3 regions of the Paraburkholderia sp. FT54 genome follow, and region 1 is predicted to be linked to each of the others. Evidence: riboswitches for the same ligand, from Rfam matches in the RefSeq annotation. Region 1 holds a riboswitch; each other region holds the start of a gene.
The links. A riboswitch is a leader RNA that binds a small molecule or an ion and turns the genes downstream of it on or off. The one in region 1 is predicted to bind cobalamin.

Region 2: another riboswitch for cobalamin. It lies ahead of RI103_RS31375 (CbtB-domain containing protein); the one in region 1 lies ahead of cobW (cobalamin biosynthesis protein CobW).
Region 3: another riboswitch for cobalamin. It lies ahead of RI103_RS25880 (oxidoreductase); the one in region 1 lies ahead of cobW (cobalamin biosynthesis protein CobW).

The regions. Positions count from the first base shown of each region.
Region 1 is NZ_CP134196.1:1,639,602-1,645,128, forward strand. Features, by position in the region: gene cobN (cobaltochelatase subunit CobN) at 1-1,089, opposite strand, end outside; gene cobW (cobalamin biosynthesis protein CobW) at 1,096-2,187, opposite strand; cobalamin riboswitch at 2,376-2,657, opposite strand; cobalamin riboswitch at 2,725-2,977, shown strand; gene cobA (uroporphyrinogen-III C-methyltransferase) at 3,215-3,988, shown strand; gene RI103_RS26880 (cobalamin biosynthesis protein) at 3,985-4,443, shown strand; gene cobO (cob(I)yrinic acid a,c-diamide adenosyltransferase) at 4,440-5,042, shown strand; gene RI103_RS26890 (cobyrinate a,c-diamide synthase) at 5,046-5,527, shown strand, end outside.
Region 2 is NZ_CP134196.1:2,610,703-2,616,229, forward strand. Features, by position in the region: gene cyoA (ubiquinol oxidase subunit II) at 1-665, opposite strand, end outside; gene RI103_RS31360 (hypothetical protein) at 700-1,182, opposite strand; gene RI103_RS39755 (transposase) at 1,079-1,450, shown strand; gene RI103_RS31370 (CbtA family protein) at 1,796-2,536, opposite strand; gene RI103_RS31375 (CbtB-domain containing protein) at 2,548-2,769, opposite strand; cobalamin riboswitch at 2,808-2,950, opposite strand; gene RI103_RS31380 (histidine phosphatase family protein) at 3,015-3,602, shown strand; gene RI103_RS31385 (hypothetical protein) at 3,625-4,065, opposite strand; gene RI103_RS31390 (alpha/beta fold hydrolase) at 4,169-5,182, opposite strand; gene RI103_RS31395 (MFS transporter) at 5,202-5,527, opposite strand, start outside.
Region 3 is NZ_CP134196.1:1,413,579-1,419,105, reverse strand. Features, by position in the region: gene RI103_RS25890 (cobalt-precorrin-5B (C(1))-methyltransferase) at 1-829, opposite strand, end outside; gene cbiE (precorrin-6y C5,15-methyltransferase (decarboxylating) subunit CbiE) at 829-2,181, opposite strand; cobalamin riboswitch at 2,266-2,445, shown strand; gene RI103_RS25880 (oxidoreductase) at 2,498-4,084, shown strand; gene RI103_RS25875 (precorrin-8X methylmutase) at 4,077-4,703, shown strand; gene RI103_RS25870 (precorrin-2 C(20)-methyltransferase) at 4,704-5,435, shown strand; gene cobJ (precorrin-3B C(17)-methyltransferase) at 5,432-5,527, shown strand, end outside.

The DNA.
Region 1 (5,527 bases):
CTCGGCAAGAAAGCTTACCCGTTCAAGATCCGGCTGATAACGCACCACGTCGACCTGAGTGTGCGGACAACGGTACGCGAGTCCCTTGAAGCTGATAGCGCGCGTGATGATGCGGCCGTCCACTTCCGGCAGCGCGATATGCATGGCGATATCGCGTGAATTGAGGCCTTGATTGTCCTTGACCCAATCCTCGCGGTTGCCGCCGCTCAGGATCACCTGCAACACCGGCGCGTCGCCGGCAAGCGCGAGCGGCTCGGGATCGTCGATCGCCGACGCCGCGAACGCGGTCGTGTTCAACACCAGCGCGACGTCGTGCTGCGCGCACAGCGATTGCACGACGTCGCGGCTCATCGCATCTTTCAGCGAGGTAATCGCGATCGGCAGCGGATTCAGGCCTTGCGAGTCCAGCGCGTCGATCAGCGCATCGAACACGGCCGTATTGGCCGCTTGCAGATGCGCCTTGTAGAACAGGATCGCCGCGACCGGCGCGTCTTGCCGCCAGCGCGCCTGCCAGTCGGCCATGGTCGGCGTGTCGCGCCCGGGATGGTAGAGCGTCGCGGCGGGCAACGCGCGCGGTGGCGCAGGCTCGCGCCCCCAACCGAATGTGCGATGCGCGATACAGCGCAGAAACGCCTCGGCATTTTGCGGGCCGCCTTCACGCAGATAGCGCCAGAGCTGATGACACAGATCGGCATCGGCGGTGCTGCGCGCGAGCAGATTCGGATCTTCCTGCAGATCGCCGGAGAACATCGCGAGTGTCTGCTGCCTGCGCTCGGCGAGCGCCACCACCTGCTCGATGCCGTAAGGCCAATACGCTTCGCCGCCGAGGTGATCCACCACCACCACGCGTGCATGCTGCAAGACATCTTCGACGTAGAAATCGACCGACGCCGGCTGCCGCAAATACGTGACGTTCGCGAGCCGCACGCTCGGGAAACCTTCACCCAGACGCGGAAAAACGCTCGCCAGCAGCGACAGCGTCGTGTCGGCGGAGCTGAGCACCACGATATCCGCGGGCTGCTGATCGATACGGATCACGCCTTGCGTATCGTCGACAAAGCCGCCCGGCGTGGTGCGCAGCAGATGCATGAGCGCTTACGCCTGTTGCGTTTCGACGCTCGACGGCACGCCTAGCGCCGCGTCGAACGCACGCTGCAACGCGGCCCGATCGAGGTCCTCGCCGATCAGAACGAAGCGGCTCGGACCGCTTTCGCCGGCCTGCCAGCGTCGATCGAAATAGCTGTCGAAGCGGCGCCCGACGCCCTGAATCACCAGACGCATCGCCGCGCCCGGCAGCGCCGCGAAACCCTTGACGCGATAGATCGTGTTCGTTTCGACCAGCCCTTGCAGCGCGGCGATCGCTGCCTCGCGAGAGCGCACATTCGCCTGCACGACCACCGAGTCGAATTCGTCGTGATGGTGGTCGGCGTCGTCGGCGGAGCCGTGGTGATCGTGGCGCAAGTGGATCGTTTCTTCCGATGCCGCTTCGAGGCCCAGCAGCGTGTGCAGATCGAGTTGCCCCATGTGCGCGCGCACGATCTTCACTTGCGGCGGAATTTCTTCGCGAATCGACACTTCAACCGCGCTTTGCTGCGCGTCGTCGAGCAAATCGGTCTTGTTCAGAATCACCAGATCGGCCGCGGACAACTGGTCTTCGAACAATTCGTGCAGCGGCGACTCGTGATCGAGATTCGGATCGGCCTTGCGTTGCGCGTCCACGGCGACGGGGTTGTCGGCGAACTGACCGCTTGCCGCGGCCGGGCCGTCCACCACGGTGAGCACGGCATCCACAGTGAAGCTGTTCTTGATCTGCGGCCAGTTGAAGGCCTGCACCAGCGGTTTCGGCAACGCGAGACCCGAGGTTTCAATCAGCACGTGATCGATCTGGTCGCGGCGCTCCACGAGCTTTTCCATGACCGGGAAAAACTCCTCCTGCACGGTGCAGCACAAGCAGCCGTTCGCCAGTTCATACAAGTGGCCTTCGGTTTCGACGCCGTTTTCATCGCAACCGATCCCGCAGCCCTTGAGGATTTCCCCGTCGATGCCGAGTTCGCCGAACTCGTTGACGATCACCGCGATGCGCTTGCCGCCCGCATGCTGAAGAATATGCCGCAGCAGCGTGGTCTTGCCGCTGCCGAGAAAGCCCGTGACGATGGTGACGGGGATCTTGCGCATTTGAGTTTGCATCGTGAGGTCCATCCGTAGGAGTTGCACGTGCACGCCGGCGTGTCTGTCCACATCGATCAGGCAAACGGGGCACGCGCCCAGCCAGCCACGACAAAAACAAAACACGGGGACGAACGACGGCGTTGCCGCGACAACAGAAAAACAGCAAGCGGGAATGAGTCATGAACGCAGCGCCGCATCCCCGCGGCGTTTGTCCTTCGTTGTCTGGCCGGTATCCGGGCTGGCGAAAGCGCCGCTTCCCCTTCCCGGACGAGTGATTTCTCGCCCAGTGGTGATATGCCGACGCGGCCTTGCGCGTGGACATCGAAGCCGGCTCCGCGGCGCTAATCAACTGAACTTAGCGCCACATTTCGCTTACCGTTGCGGGGGCAGCACAGGTTGACCCGATCCATGGCAGGCGGGCCCCCTGTTTCCCGTTTAACTGCATGCGCACGAGCGCGCACACGAGCACCAAAGTGCGTGCGAGTGTAGGCCCGCGGCCCGGTGCCGTCAAGGAAACACAAGCCGCAAGCGCTTATCGGACGGGGCGCCATGTGCTATCGTATGCGCGCGTTTGGTGCCCGCACATGCATTCGCGTGTGCAGTTAAACGGGAAACAGGCGGCGCTCCATGCGCTCAACCTGTGCTGTCCCCGCAACGGTAAGCGACCTGCGGCGCAAACTTGAGTTCTGTTGCGCCGCGCATGCGTTTTTTCGATGCCACTGTCCGGCACATTCCAGCGAATGCGGACGGGAAGGCAAAGCGCATGAGGCCGCCAGCCCGGATACCGGCCAGACGCGGAGGCGGCGAACCTCAGGGCAACATCGCGCCGCCGGCCGCCGGAATCCGCGAGGGACGGATGTGAAGGCGCTGAAGCACGACGTGGCGCGCTCGCGTATGCAGGTTCTGTGTGGAACCGCTGCGAGCCGCGCATTGCGCCGTGCCTGAATCCGTAGCACTGCATGACCCCAAAGTCCGCCGACTGGCGACCCTTCGCGCTTGATCCCGCCTCGCCTGTCACGACATGGCGCTCGCCATGCACGCCGCGATGACCCGCGCCTGGCTGATCGGCGCCGGCCCCGGCGACGTCGAACTCATGACGCTCAAGGCCACCCGTGCGTTGGCGCAAGCCGACGTGGTGCTGGTCGACGATCTGGTGAATCCCGAGGTGTTGCAGTTCGCGCGAGCGGACGCGCTCGTCGTGTATGTCGGCAAACGCGGCGGCCATCCGTCCACGCCGCAGGACGGCATCGTCGCGCAATTGCTCGAGCATGTGCGGGCCGGTCGCAGCGTCGCGCGTTTGAAAGGCGGCGATCCGTTCGTATTCGGCCGCGGCGGCGAAGAACAGCAGGCGCTGCACGAGGCGGGCATCGAGGTGGAGATCATCAACGGCATCACGGCGGGGATCGCCGCGCCCGCGGCGATCGGCATTCCAGTCACGCATCGCGATCACGCGCAAGGCGTGGTGTTCGTCACCGGACACGGCGCGGGCAGCGGCGAACCCGACTGGGCCGCGCTCGTGGCCACGCGCATGACGCTCGTGATCTACATGGGCATGCGGCGGCTCAACGACATCGTCGGCGCGTTGCTCGCGGCCGGCATGAGCGCCGATACGCCGTGCGCGGCGATCGAATCGGCCACGCGTCCCGAGCAACGTCACGTGCTCGCGCGCCTCGGCGAGTTTGCCGACACTGTCGCGCGTGGCGGACTCGGCTCGCCGGCGATCGTGGTGATCGGCGGTGTCGCGTCGCTTGCGTTGGCCCGCGCGGCCGCGTCTGCCGACGCCGCCACGCCTTCCATGGATGGAGCGGACGCGCCATGAGAACCCTGAGCGTCGGCATTGGTTGCCGTTTGCACAGTTCGGCTGAGCAGATCGAAGCCGCGGTGCGCATCGCGCTTGCCGCGCATTCGTTCGACGAAATCCGCACCGTCGCCTCGCTCGATACCAAAGCTCACGAGGCAGGCCTGCTCGAATTCTGCGCACGTCATGCGCTGCCGTTGACGTTGTTCAGCGTGGATCAGATCGCGTCGCTGGCCGTAGCAGAGCCTTCGGCGGCAGTGCGCGAACATCTCGGCGTGGACGGCGTCTGCGAGCCGTGTGCGTTACTTGCCGCGACGGCGAGGCTCGGTGAATCGACCGCGTTCAATGTGGCTCCGGCGCGCCTCCTCGTTCGCAAGACAGTCCATGCCAGCGTCACCGTGGCGATCGCTTCGAGCGCGGCACACGCCGACCGTGAACGCCCAAACAACGACACTCAGGAACAGAACCTGCCATGAAGACCGATCCCGAATCGCATCAACGCATGACCGAGCGGCGCCGTGAAGGCCACGAGAAAAAACAGGCCAACGCCACCGTCGAAAAAGGCCTGCTGATCGTCAACACCGGCACCGGCAAGGGCAAGACCACCGCCGCGTTCGGCATGGCCGTGCGCGTGCTGGGCCACGGCATGCGCCTTGGCGTCGTGCAGTTCATCAAAGGCGCGTTGCACACGTCCGAGCGCGACTTTCTCGGCGCGATCGCCAACTGCGATTTCGTCACGATGGGCGACGGCTACACCTGGAACACGCAGAACCGCGACGCCGACATCGCGACCGCGCGCAAAGGCTGGGACGAAGCGCGCCGCATGATCGAAAGCGGCGACTATCAGATGGTGATCCTCGACGAGCTGAACACGGTGCTCAAGTACGAGTACCTGCCGCTCGACGAAGTCCTCGCGGTGCTCACCGCGCGCGCGCCGATGCTGCATGTGGTGGTGACCGGCCGTCACGCGCCGGATGCGCTGATCGAAGCGGCCGATCTCGTCACCGAGATGCGCATCGTCAAGCATCCGTATCGCGAGCAAGGCGTGAAAGCGCAGCGCGGCGTGGAGTTCTGAACGATGGCCGCGTGCCCCGCCCTGTTCATCAGCGCGCCCGCTTCGGGCCAAGGCAAGACTACGATCACCGCGGGTCTGGCACGCTACCATCGGCGACTGGGGCGACGCGTGTGCGTCTTCAAGACCGGACCGGACTTTCTCGACCCAATGATTCTGGCGCGCGCGAGCGGCGCGCCCGTGCTCTCGCTCGATCTGTGGATGGTGGGCGAAGCCGCCTGCCGCACGCTGCTCGCGCAGGCGGCTGCGCAAGCCGATCTGATCCTGATCGAAGGCGTGATGGGTTTGTTCGACGGCACGCCGAGCAGCGCCGATCTCTCCACCACGTTCGGCGTGCCGGTGCTCGCGGTGATTTCGGCGAAGGCGATGGCGCAAACCTTCGGCGCGGTCGCCTTCGGTCTCGCGCAATTCCGGCCGCAGGTGCCGTTCTACGGCGTGCTTGCCAATCGCGTCGGCTCCGCGCGGCATGCGCAGATGCTCGAAGAAGC
Region 2 (5,527 bases), 970 kb from region 1:
CGGAACTTCATGTCCGAGAAGCCTTTCCCGCTATAGTTGGCCGATATGCCCGCGTAGTCGCCCGCATGATCGGCAATCAGATGCAATTGCGTCTGCATACCCGCCATCGCGTAGATCTGGCTTCCCAGCTGCGGAATGAAAAACGAATTCATGACGGAATCCGACGTGATCTTGAAACTGACGGGCGTGCCAACCGGAAAGGCGAGCTGGTTGACCGAGGCTATGCCTAGATCCGGATAGATGAAGAGCCACTTCCAATCCAGCGCCACGACTTCGACCTTGATCGGTTTGACGGCCGATTCAATTGGACGGTACGGATCGAGTTCGTGCGTCGTGTTCCAGGTCAGGATGCCGAGGAACAGAATGATGAGCGTGGGCACCGTCCAGACCACGGTTTCAATGGCTGTGGAATGCGCCCATTTGGGCGCGTATGCCGCCTTGCGATTGCTCGCGCGGTAACGCCATGAAAACACCAGGATCATGACGATGACAGGCACGACGACGAGCAGCATCGCCATGGTTGCCGTTCCGATCAGTGACTTTTCGGCCACGCCCACGCTGCCCTTCGGATTGAGCACATCAAGATTGCCGCACCCGGAAAGAGAAGAGACAAGTCCTGCCCCCAAGGGTATCAATACCCGTTCAAAGGTCTTCTTATTCACCATATTTAACTGATCTTCCTTGAGCCGACCTGAGACACTACTGAATATTCCCGCCATAAAGACCGAACCGCCGCTTCAGGCTCCAACGGATTTTACGAGCCTCTCCGTGTGCAAAGTCTGACCTTCGACAAGCAAACTTGATAAGTTGCGACGTCGAGACTGCGCCGCGCTTCGCCTTCACAGTTTCCCAATGAATTCCGTGCCTGCGCGGGGCATAGTTGACATGGGCGGCATCGTTGTGCGAACGGGCAACACTGCGTGCCGCACATTTGAGTTCTTCTGATTTCCCGCAAGGCATCTTCTTGCGGGCCTGCTTTACCGTACGCGCTCGCAACATCTCGCGTGGGCGCTGTGTGAAATCAATATCTGAAATTACGGATGAAGAATGGATGCGTGTTGCGGCCTTGCTGGCGGAATTGCCTGCGAGCAAAAAAGGAAAAAAACCACAACGGCTCGACAGGCGTGGCGCGTTCAATGGCGTGCTTTGGGTCTTGCGGACTGGCTCCCCGTGGAATGCCATGCCAACTCGCTTCCCGTTCCATGACACATGCCGTCTGTGCTTCTGGGCGTGGGCCGATTCAGGGGTATTGGAACGTGCCGTGGATACGCTGGCCATCCCGGCCGCCCACGAGTTGCGCGCACTGATCGGCCAGCGCATAGCCGCCCGACGTCGTCACGAGCGGGACCGGTTCAACCGTCTGCATAGCTGCGATGGGAAATTGGTCTGGTATCTCCGGTGCTTGATGGAAGCAGGCGGAGTGGGCCGGGATCGTGTAAGCGGGGACTAGAGTTGCCGGGCATTAACCGGGTGCTCGTGCCGGCGAGGCTTGATTTGCGGATGGGGTGGCAGGCGAAGACCGGACCTGATAAGTTCTCTGTGGCGGCCAGAATGATCGCCCCGCGATTGGTGGCGTACACAATCGTTCAGCCGCCCAGCTTCAAACAAGGAAGGTTTGAGCGCCTCCGAGAGTTACCCACAGAAATTGTTCCTAAGCCTGTGGATAACCACCCCACAACCGCCCCAACTCCTTGAAGCAGAACCCTTCCTGACCACTGCGCGCGAAACGCGGCGCCGACGCGCAAAAAGCGCAGAGCGCAACCACCAAAGCGGTTGCGCTCATCAAATCCAAACCTCAAACCGATTTCGCCGCCGACCTTCCCCCCACCCGCATAAACGCACTCCGCTCGACCAGCGCCCCAAAAAGCAGCCCGATCGTCGCCCACATAATCGCCTGCATACCCAGCGCCGCGACGCGAAACTTCCACAGCAGCACCGCCGGGAAAGCCTCCGGCACCTCGTTGATAGTCGGCATCGACAACTGCACCGCGGCGATGATCACGATGAACACCACCGCCCCCACAATCGACCCATTCCACGCGCCAAGCTTGATAGCCGCACGGCGCCGCACCTTGAGCGAAAACACCATCGCCGCCAGCGAGATCGCAATCATCAGGAAGAACAAACCAGTCCGCGTCCCGATCGTCTCAGGATCGCCGACCGAAGGCGGGTTCGCCGGATACTTCAGATTCGGCACGATCGCCAGCGCAATGAACGCGCCGAGCGCAAGCCACGCGGACAACGCGCGCGGACTCAATGCGCCCACGCGCCCATAGGCGTACGCGAACACCAGCGAGAACAATCCGCCGAATGCCGCGCCGTAAGTCACCACGCCAGTCAACAAGCCGATACCCCGCTGCGTATCACGGCTCACGATCTCAGGTTCAGCAGCCTCGCCTTTCGCGGCGTCGGCTTTTTCTTCGAATGAAATCGCCTGATTGACCTGCGGCTCGCCCACCACCCGGGCAAAGCCGAACGTGAGGAGTCCCGCGGCGATGCCTGCAAGCATGCCGCGTACCAACAATTTACCAACCATGGTCGACTCCGTCAGTGGCAGGGAAAGCCGAGCAGATGGCGGCCGTCGTGCACGAACTCATGCACGTACATGCCCGGCACCAGCGAAGTGGCACCCTGTTCCGCACCCACGAAGTAAAGCGCGAGCAACAGCAGCAAACCGCCGAACACGACCCAAGGCAGCAACTCGCGCAGCGGAATCGGGGTGGGTTGAGCAACGGGTTGACTGGCTGAATCGAAAACAGCTTCGTTCATGATGGACATCTCCTGGGGTAACGCGCCCCGATAGTCATTGCATAGGATAGGTGCGAAGCTCAGGTCTGGCTTTCGGCTTGTGCTGCCGATTACAGTGGCGCGACCGCGCCGGGCTCTCACCGGCTTCCGCGCTTCGCAGTCCCGCTATTCTACGCGCTAAACTTCGGCACCCGGCAACGCAAAACGTACGCTTGAGCCGCACCCGCGTCTGGCTTCGGCGCGTGGCTTCACAGGACATGAACGGAATGGACACACGGCTGTTACTGGTCAGTCACGCATCGACCGCCGCCCAGCGGGCAGGCCGTTTTCCCGTCGATGACCCGCTCGACACCCGCGGTCTCGCCGAAGCCCACGCCGCCCGCACGCGTTTCGCGATCGCGGACAACGCGGCCGCTTTCGTCAGCCCGGCCATCTGCGCGCGCGATACGGCAGCGGCCTTGGGCCTCATCGCATCGGTCGACGCCGGTCTGGCGGACCTGAACTACGGCATATGGCAGGGACGGCGGCTCGCCGAACTCGCTGCCGAAGCGCCGCAAGACCTCGCCGCATGGACACTCGATCCCGACGCCGCGCCGCATGGCGGCGAGTCGTTCAGTCAACTGGTGAAGCGGGTAGGAGAATGGCTTGATGCGCTCAACGGCGCGACGGATCGTGCATCGAACCGTCCGCGCAACGTGATCGCCGTCACCCACGCGCCGGTGCTCCGGGCAGCGATCGTGTATGTGCTCGGCGCGTCGCCCGTTGTGTTTCCGCACATTGAAATCGCGCCGCTTTCGATGATCGAGTTGCGGTGCTCATCGCGCGGCTGGACGTGGTGGCCAGCGTCACGCTAGCCGCTTCGCACGGCGACTTGCTTTACTTGCCTGATACCACCAGACGCAGCTTGTTCGAAGCGGTCGGCGTCACGGTGATGTCGGTGCGCTTGCCCTTCGCGCCCAGATAAAAGTGCTGACGTCCCGGCGAATTCTGATCATGCGTCGCGTCCGGCAGACACGATGCGACGTCCGCCGCGACAGCTTGCAGCGCGTCGGCGTTCGAACCGGCGTCGTGATGCGGCGTCCACGTGCATTGATATGCAGCGCCGCTCGCCGAACATTGCGCATCGTCGCCGTAGGGTTGCGCGACGCCTTTGCCGTCGTCCGGCGTCAACGAGGCGAGGCCGCCAGGTGCGGCCGCCACTATCCGTTTCAGCGATGTACACGGGCTAGGCGCGTCATCGGCATTTGCGCTGCATGGTAGCAACGCGCCAAGCGACGCAGCGGCAAAGGCGGTGGCAAGCAATCGGGTTCGGTTCATGGCGGCGCGGTCCTTGAAGTCACTCACAGGTAGCATTAGCGCGGCAGCACACTTCGTGCCCGTGCACTCCGATTGCCTCAAGACGGTGCCTTGGTGGCGCACCTTATAGGCCGGTCCCGAACAAAGCCGCTAGCCCCTGCGCCGACGCGAAAATCCCCTTCGCATCGTGCCCGACACCATCGATCACAAACGTCCGATGCTTCGCCAATCCTTCCGGATGCCGCAACGCCATATAGCGCGCAAATGCCAGTCCGCGCCCGAGCCGGTGATCCCCTTGCGTTTGCGCGGCGCATGAACGGTCGAGCGCCGGATGCTGCGGATCGCAATCCGCGCCGCCGAGCAGCACGGTGACGTCACGCTGCGCATAGCGCGCTTCGAGCGCCGCAGCGGACGCAGCGTCACCCGAGCCGCTTGCGTAAGCGGGCAAATCCTCGAGCCCATACTTCCAGCGATTGAACGACGGACACATCGCCTGATCGAACGCCGCGAATTCGCCGGATGCCGCTGGCCGCATCGCATCGAAGTACACGTACGACGAAGGATTCGCGACCACATAGCGCAGCGCAATACCGCGCGCCGCGAGCGACGCGTCGTCGCGCGCCACCACTGCATAGCGCTGCACGACCTGCGCGCCGCCGGAGTGTCCCGCGATCACCACCTCGGCAAGCGACGCGAACTGCTCGCCCGAAGCAAGCGTATGCAGAATGGCGTCGAGCACATCAAACGAACTGATCGGCGCCGGACCTTCGGCGTTCTCGCCGCCCATCCAGCTGGTCCAGTCCCAATGCAGCGTGGACGACGGCACCTCATGCGCCTCGACATCCGCGGTCGCGAGAAACTGCGGCACGATCAGCAGCGTATCGGCCGCGCTGCCGCCGGCGAGCGCGCAAGAACGCTGCGCGAGTTCGAAATACGTGTCGCCGTTGCGCAGGCGGCCATGAATCAGAATCACGGCGCGTTGGACTTCGCGCGTCGGCGCTAGCCAGTCATCGTTCGAAAATACGGGCACGGTTCCGCTTCCGGCTTGCGTCGTGACGCGCAGATGCCGGCTTGCGACGACCGCGACCGGATGCTCATTCGGCGCGCGTTCGTCATCTGTCATGAAAGGCTGGGTCATGCAATGAGCTCGTGGTTGATCAATGAGTGGCGGGCCTCGCCGCCGCGCCGCCCGAGATGCGTCCGGCGCGCGTGAAGTACACCATCGCGAGCGACACGAAGCCGGCAAAGATCAGATAGAACGCGGGCGTGAGACTGCTGCCGGTCACGCGTGTCAAGCCGGTGATGGTGAGCGGCGCCATGCCGCCGAACAGCGTCACCGCGATGTTGTACGAGAGCGCCACGCCCGCCGAACGGCTGCGTACCGGGAACAAGGTCGCGAGCATGCCGGGATGCGCGCCAGACATCGCGGCGAGGAACACCGTCGCGACCATCTGCGCGATGAACAGATGCCCCGGCGTCGGAT
Region 3 (5,527 bases), 230 kb from region 1:
CGAGATGCCCCGCCGCCAGCTTGCTGAGCTTGCCGAAGCCGCCGCACACGCTCAGACGCTCGACCGGCGCGCGCTTCATATGCTTGAGCACCGCGCCGACGAAGTCGCCCATCTCGATCAGCGCGATGTCCGGCAGGCCGTAATGCGCGCGCATCGCGTCTTCGCTCGCGTTGCCGGTGCAGGCGGCCAGATGCATGTAGCCGTTCGCGCGCGCGACGTCGATGCCCTGATGGATCGATGCGATATACGCCGAGCACGAGAAAGGCCGCACGATGCCGGTCGTGCCGAGGATCGACAGGCCGCCGAGAATGCCCAGGCGCGGGTTCATCGTTTTCAGCGCGAGCGCTTCGCCGCCTTCCACGCCGATCGTCACCTCGAAACCGCCGCCATAGGCATGTTCCGCCGCGAGTTCCGCCAGATGCTCGGTGATCATTCTGCGCGGCACCGGGTTGATCGCCGGTTCGCCGACCGGCAGCGTCAGTCCCGCGCGCGTCACCGTGCCGACGCCCGGCCCCGCGCGAAATATCACGCCGGGTTCGGCGACGAGGCGCACGCGGGCGAACACGACCGCGCCGTGGGTGACGTCGGGATCGTCGCCGGCGTCCTTGACGGTGCCAGCTTCGGCGCCTTCGTGGCCATTGCCGGTCAGGCGGCAGAACACCAGCGGCATGGGCACATGCTGGCCCTTCGGCAACACGATCTCCGCGACCTCGCTGACGACACCCGCGAGCAACAGACGCGCCGCCGCCAGCGACGTCGCGGTGGCGCAACTGCCGGTCGTGTAGCCGCTACGCAGCGGCGCGGGTTGTTCGGGCGTTTCTTCGCGCATCAGGGTTCTGGCGATGAGTCGGGTGGATTGGCGTTCGTGGCGCTTGTTGGGTTGGTGGCGTTCGTCTCGTTCGTCTCGTTCGTCGTATTCGTCTCGTTCGTGCCGCACTTGACGTTCATCGCGTTCGTGACGCTCATGGCACCGTCGCCGGCCGGCTTCGTCACCTCCAATAGCGTGATCGGCAACGCCTGCCGCCAGGTATCGAAACCGCCGAGCGGCTGCGCATCCGCGAGCGCGATCCGCGTCAACGTCCCGCCGTGCCGCTCGCGCCATGCCGCCAGCGCCGCCTCACCTTGCAAGGTGACCGCATTCGCGACCAGCCGGCCGCCCTCGCGCAGACTGTCCCAACAGGCCTCCAGCACGCCCGGCACCGTCGCGCCGCCGCCGATGAACACGGCGTCCGGCACCGGCAGTCCCTGCAGCGCTTCGGGCGCGCGGCCTGCCACAAGCTGCAGGCCCGGCACGCCCAACGCATCGCGATTGTGTTCGATGAAGCGCTGCCGCTCTGTGTGCCCTTCAATCGCAATCGCGCGGCAAGCCGGATGCGCGCGCATCCATTCGATGCCGATCGAGCCGCTGCCCGCGCCCACGTCCCACAGCAATTCGCCGGGCGTCGGCGCAAGGCGCGCGAGCGTGATGGCACGCATGTCGCGCTTGGTCAACTGACCGTCGTGGCGAAAGGCGTCGTCGGGCAAGCCGCAGGTCAGCGGCAGACGCGGCGCGCCTTCGGTGGCGCGGCAGTCGAGCGCGATCAGGTTCAGCGCGGCCACCTCGCCCGCGGACCATTGATCCGCACGACCGTCGATGCGCCGCTCCATCTCGCCACCAAGGTGTTCCAGCACGCACATGCGGGTCGCGCCGAAACCGCGTGCATTCAGCAGTTCCGCGAGCGCAGCCGGCGTGCGCCCGTCCGCGCTCAGCACGAACACGCGCGCGCCGTCGTGCAGATGCGCGTTCAGCGTCGGCAAGGGCCGGCCCACCAGCGACACCGTCGCGACGTCCTGCAACGGCCAGCCGAGGCGCGCGGCCGCCAGCGACAACGACGACGGCGCGGGCAGCACCCGCAACTCGCCAGTCGGCAACTGCCGCGCGAGCGTCGCGCCGACGCCGAACAGCATCGGGTCGCCGCTCGCCAGCACGCACACCGCGCCGCCGCGCTCGGCCAGCAACGGCGCGAGGTCGAAGGGACGCGGCCACGCGGCGCGGCGCGCGGCGAGGCGCGCGGGCAGCATCGCCAGATGGCGTTCGCCGCCGTACACCACCGACGCTTCCAGCAAAGCACGCCGCGCGGGCCTTCCCAAACCGGCGAAGCCGTCGTCGCCTATGCCCACCACCGTCAGCCAGGCCGGCATGCATCCATCCTCATTCTGTGTCTTCAAATAATGCGCTGTGCCACGCCGATCAAAGCGTCCAGCCTCGTTGTGCTGTTCGAAAAAAGGCATAATACAGCCGCCGGTGCCCTTCGGGGCCGAAGAGGGAACACAGTGCCGCTGTGGCTGCCCCCGCAACTGTATGCAGCGAGTCCGCCTGCGCTCCGCGCCACTGGTTCGACCGGGAAGGCCGCGGCGGACCATGACCTGCCAGCCAGGAGACCTGCCGGCGAGACTGTTCGTGCCAGCCAACATCGGGCGGGGTGTACCGATGCCGCAGCAATGCCCGCCTCGCGGCATGCTCGGGCCGTCGCGCGACGCTAAACCGGTGTCCGTCTTGAATCAAGCTTCGCCTTCCACCGTTTCATCCGACGCGGCCAGCACGCCGCGGCCCTCGGCGTGTCCGGGGCTGCTGCGCATCGTCGCCGCGCGCGACGGCGGGATTTGCCGGATCAAACTGCCAGGCGGCGAGTTGAGCGCGGCGCAGGCACGGGCGGTCGCCCAGGCCAGCGCGCGGTACGCGGCCGGAGTGATCGAGCTGACCAATCGCGCGAATCTGCAGCTGCGTGGGGTGAAGCGTGGCGAGGAAGCGGCGTTGATTGCGGCTTTGCTCGACGCAGGCCTTGGGCCGGCGACGGGCGCGCAGCGCGCCGCGGATACCATGATGGCGAAGAACGCCGTGAACGCGAACGTGGCGAGCGCCGTGGCCAGGAGCGCCGCCGATGCCACTCGCGCACCCACCGCAACCTCAGCCGACGACGTACGTAACGTGATGATCAGCCCGGCTGCCGGGCGCGATCCGTTCGCACTGTGCGATACACGGCCGCTGTGCGCCGAATTGCTCAGTCTGCTGCAAAGCGAAGCGCGGTTCGCGGCGCTGTCGCCGAAATTCGCGCTGCTGCTGGACGGCGGCGAGCGGCTCGCGAGAGTGGATCATCCGCATGATGTGTGGCTGGCGGCATCGAACGAGGCGGATGGTGTGCGATTTGTGTTCGGGTTGGCCGGTTGTCCGCCTGAGCGCGAAAATGGAAACACCGGCTCGCCATCGCAAAGCCAACATGGCGGTCCTCCCCGCGCGGCTGAAAAAGCGCCCACGGACAGCACTGGCGCGTTGGCCGCAATCCTGCCTTCACAAGTCCCCGCACTGGTACGCGCGCTGCTGCTCACGTTTCTCGACCTCGCCGCCGCCGACGCCACGCGCATGCGTCACCTGTTGGCCGCGCATTGCGCTAACGCGCTACTGCACCACGCCCAGCGATACCTCGACTTCCCCCTGACGCGAAACGCGAAGCTAGCCGGCTGGCATCGCGGCACCGCGGCCGACGCCAGCCTCCGCCTCGGCGCCCACGCGCAACGCGTGCCCGGAACCTGGCACGCAGGCGGCCAGCCGCCGCTCGGACGCCTCGACGCCGACGCCTTGCGCGGCCTCGCCGCCCTTTCGCAGCAGCACGGCAATAGCACGCTTCGCCTGACACCCTGGCAAAGCGTGCTGTTACCCGACGTCGCAACGCACGCCGTCCCCGCCGTGCTGGCCGGCTTGACCGCACTCAGTCTCGCCTGCGATCCCGCGCAAGCCATCACGCGCCTGATCGCCTGCGCCGGATCGACCGGCTGCGCCAGGGGCCTCGCTGACACCAAGGCCGACGCGCTGCGTCTGGCGGCCCGCCTGCCCGCAGGCGTCGACGTGCATCTGAGCGGCTGTGCGCGCTCGTGCGCCGCCGCGCATTGCGCGCCGCACACGCTGCTGGCTGCCGCGCCCGGCCTCTACGACCTTTATCGACGCGACGGCCAGCCCGGTTTCGGCCAGTGCGTCGCGCGCCAACTGACGATCGACCAGGCCGCCGACATGCTCGCACGCCTGGCCCGGAGTGATACCGATGCTTGATTACCTTCGCGACGGTCAGGAGATCTATCGCCAATCCTTCGCGACGATCCGCGCGGAGGCCGACTTGTCGCGCGTTCCCGCCGACCTCGAAAAACTCGCGGTGCGCGTGATCCACGCGTGCGGCATGGTCGATGTGATCGACGATCTGCAATTTTCCGGAGGCGCGGGCGCGGCGGGCCGCACGGCGCTCGCACACGGCGCGCCGATCCTGTGCGATGCCGGCATGGTCGCGCAGGGCATCACGCGTGCGCGGCTGCCAGCGAACAACGAGGTTATCTGCACGCTCGCGCATCCGGACGTGCCGTCGCTCGCACGCGAACTCGGCAATACGCGCTCGGCGGCCGCGCTCGAATTGTGGCGGCCGCATCTGGCGGGCGGCGTCGTGGTGATCGGCAATGCGCCGACCGCCCTCTTTCATCTGCTCGATATGCTCGACGCCGGCGCGGCCAGACCCGCGCTGATTCTCGGCTTTCCAGTGGGCTTCGTCGGCGCCGCCGAATCGAAAGCCATGCTCGCTGACGATAGTCGCGGCGTGCCCTACGTGGTGGTGCAAGGCCGACGCGGCGGCAGCGCGATGGCGGCCGCCGCCGTGAACGCGCTGGCCACGGAGGTCGAATAAATGACGGCGCAAGGACGTTTGTTCGGACTTGGCGTCGGCCCCGGCGACCCGGAACTCATCACGCTCAAAGCGCTGCGCTTGCTGAAGGCGTCGCCGGTGGTCGCGTACTTCGTCGCGAAGGGCAAGAAAGGCAACGCGTTCAGCATCATCGAGGCGCACTTGCACGACGCGCAACAGCATCTGCCGCTGGTCTATCCCGTCACCACCGAAGCGCTCGAACCGCCGCTTTCGTACGAAGCGATCATTGCCGACTTCTACGACACCGCCGCGCAAGTGGTCGCCGCTCACCTCGACGCGGGCCGCGACGTCGCCGTGATCTGCGAAGGCGATCCGTTCTTCTACGGCTCGTACATGTATCTGCACGACCGGCTCGCGGCTCGCTACGAAAGCGAAGTCGTGCCCGGTGTCTGCTCGATGCTCGGCGGCGCTGCCGTGCTCGGCGCGCCGCTCGTGTATCGCAACCAGAGCCTGTCGGTGCTCTCGGGCGTGCTGCCCGAAGACGAATTGCGCCGGCGTCTGGCCGATGCCGACGCCGCCGTCGTGATGAAACTCGGCCGCAACTTCGACAAGGTGCGGCGCGTGCTGGGCGAACTCGGTCTCGCGGACCGCGCGTTGTATGTCGAACGCGCGACGATGGGCAATCAACGCATCGTGCCGCTCGCCGAAGTGGATCCGATGGCGTCGCCGTACTTTTCGCTGCTCGTGGTGCCGGGGGAAAAATGGCAAGGATGAACGCGCCGGCGATCGTGATCCTCGGCGCGGGCGCGTTGGCGACGGCGCGGCGCATTCAGGCGCTGTATGCCGGTAGCCAGGTGCATGCGCTG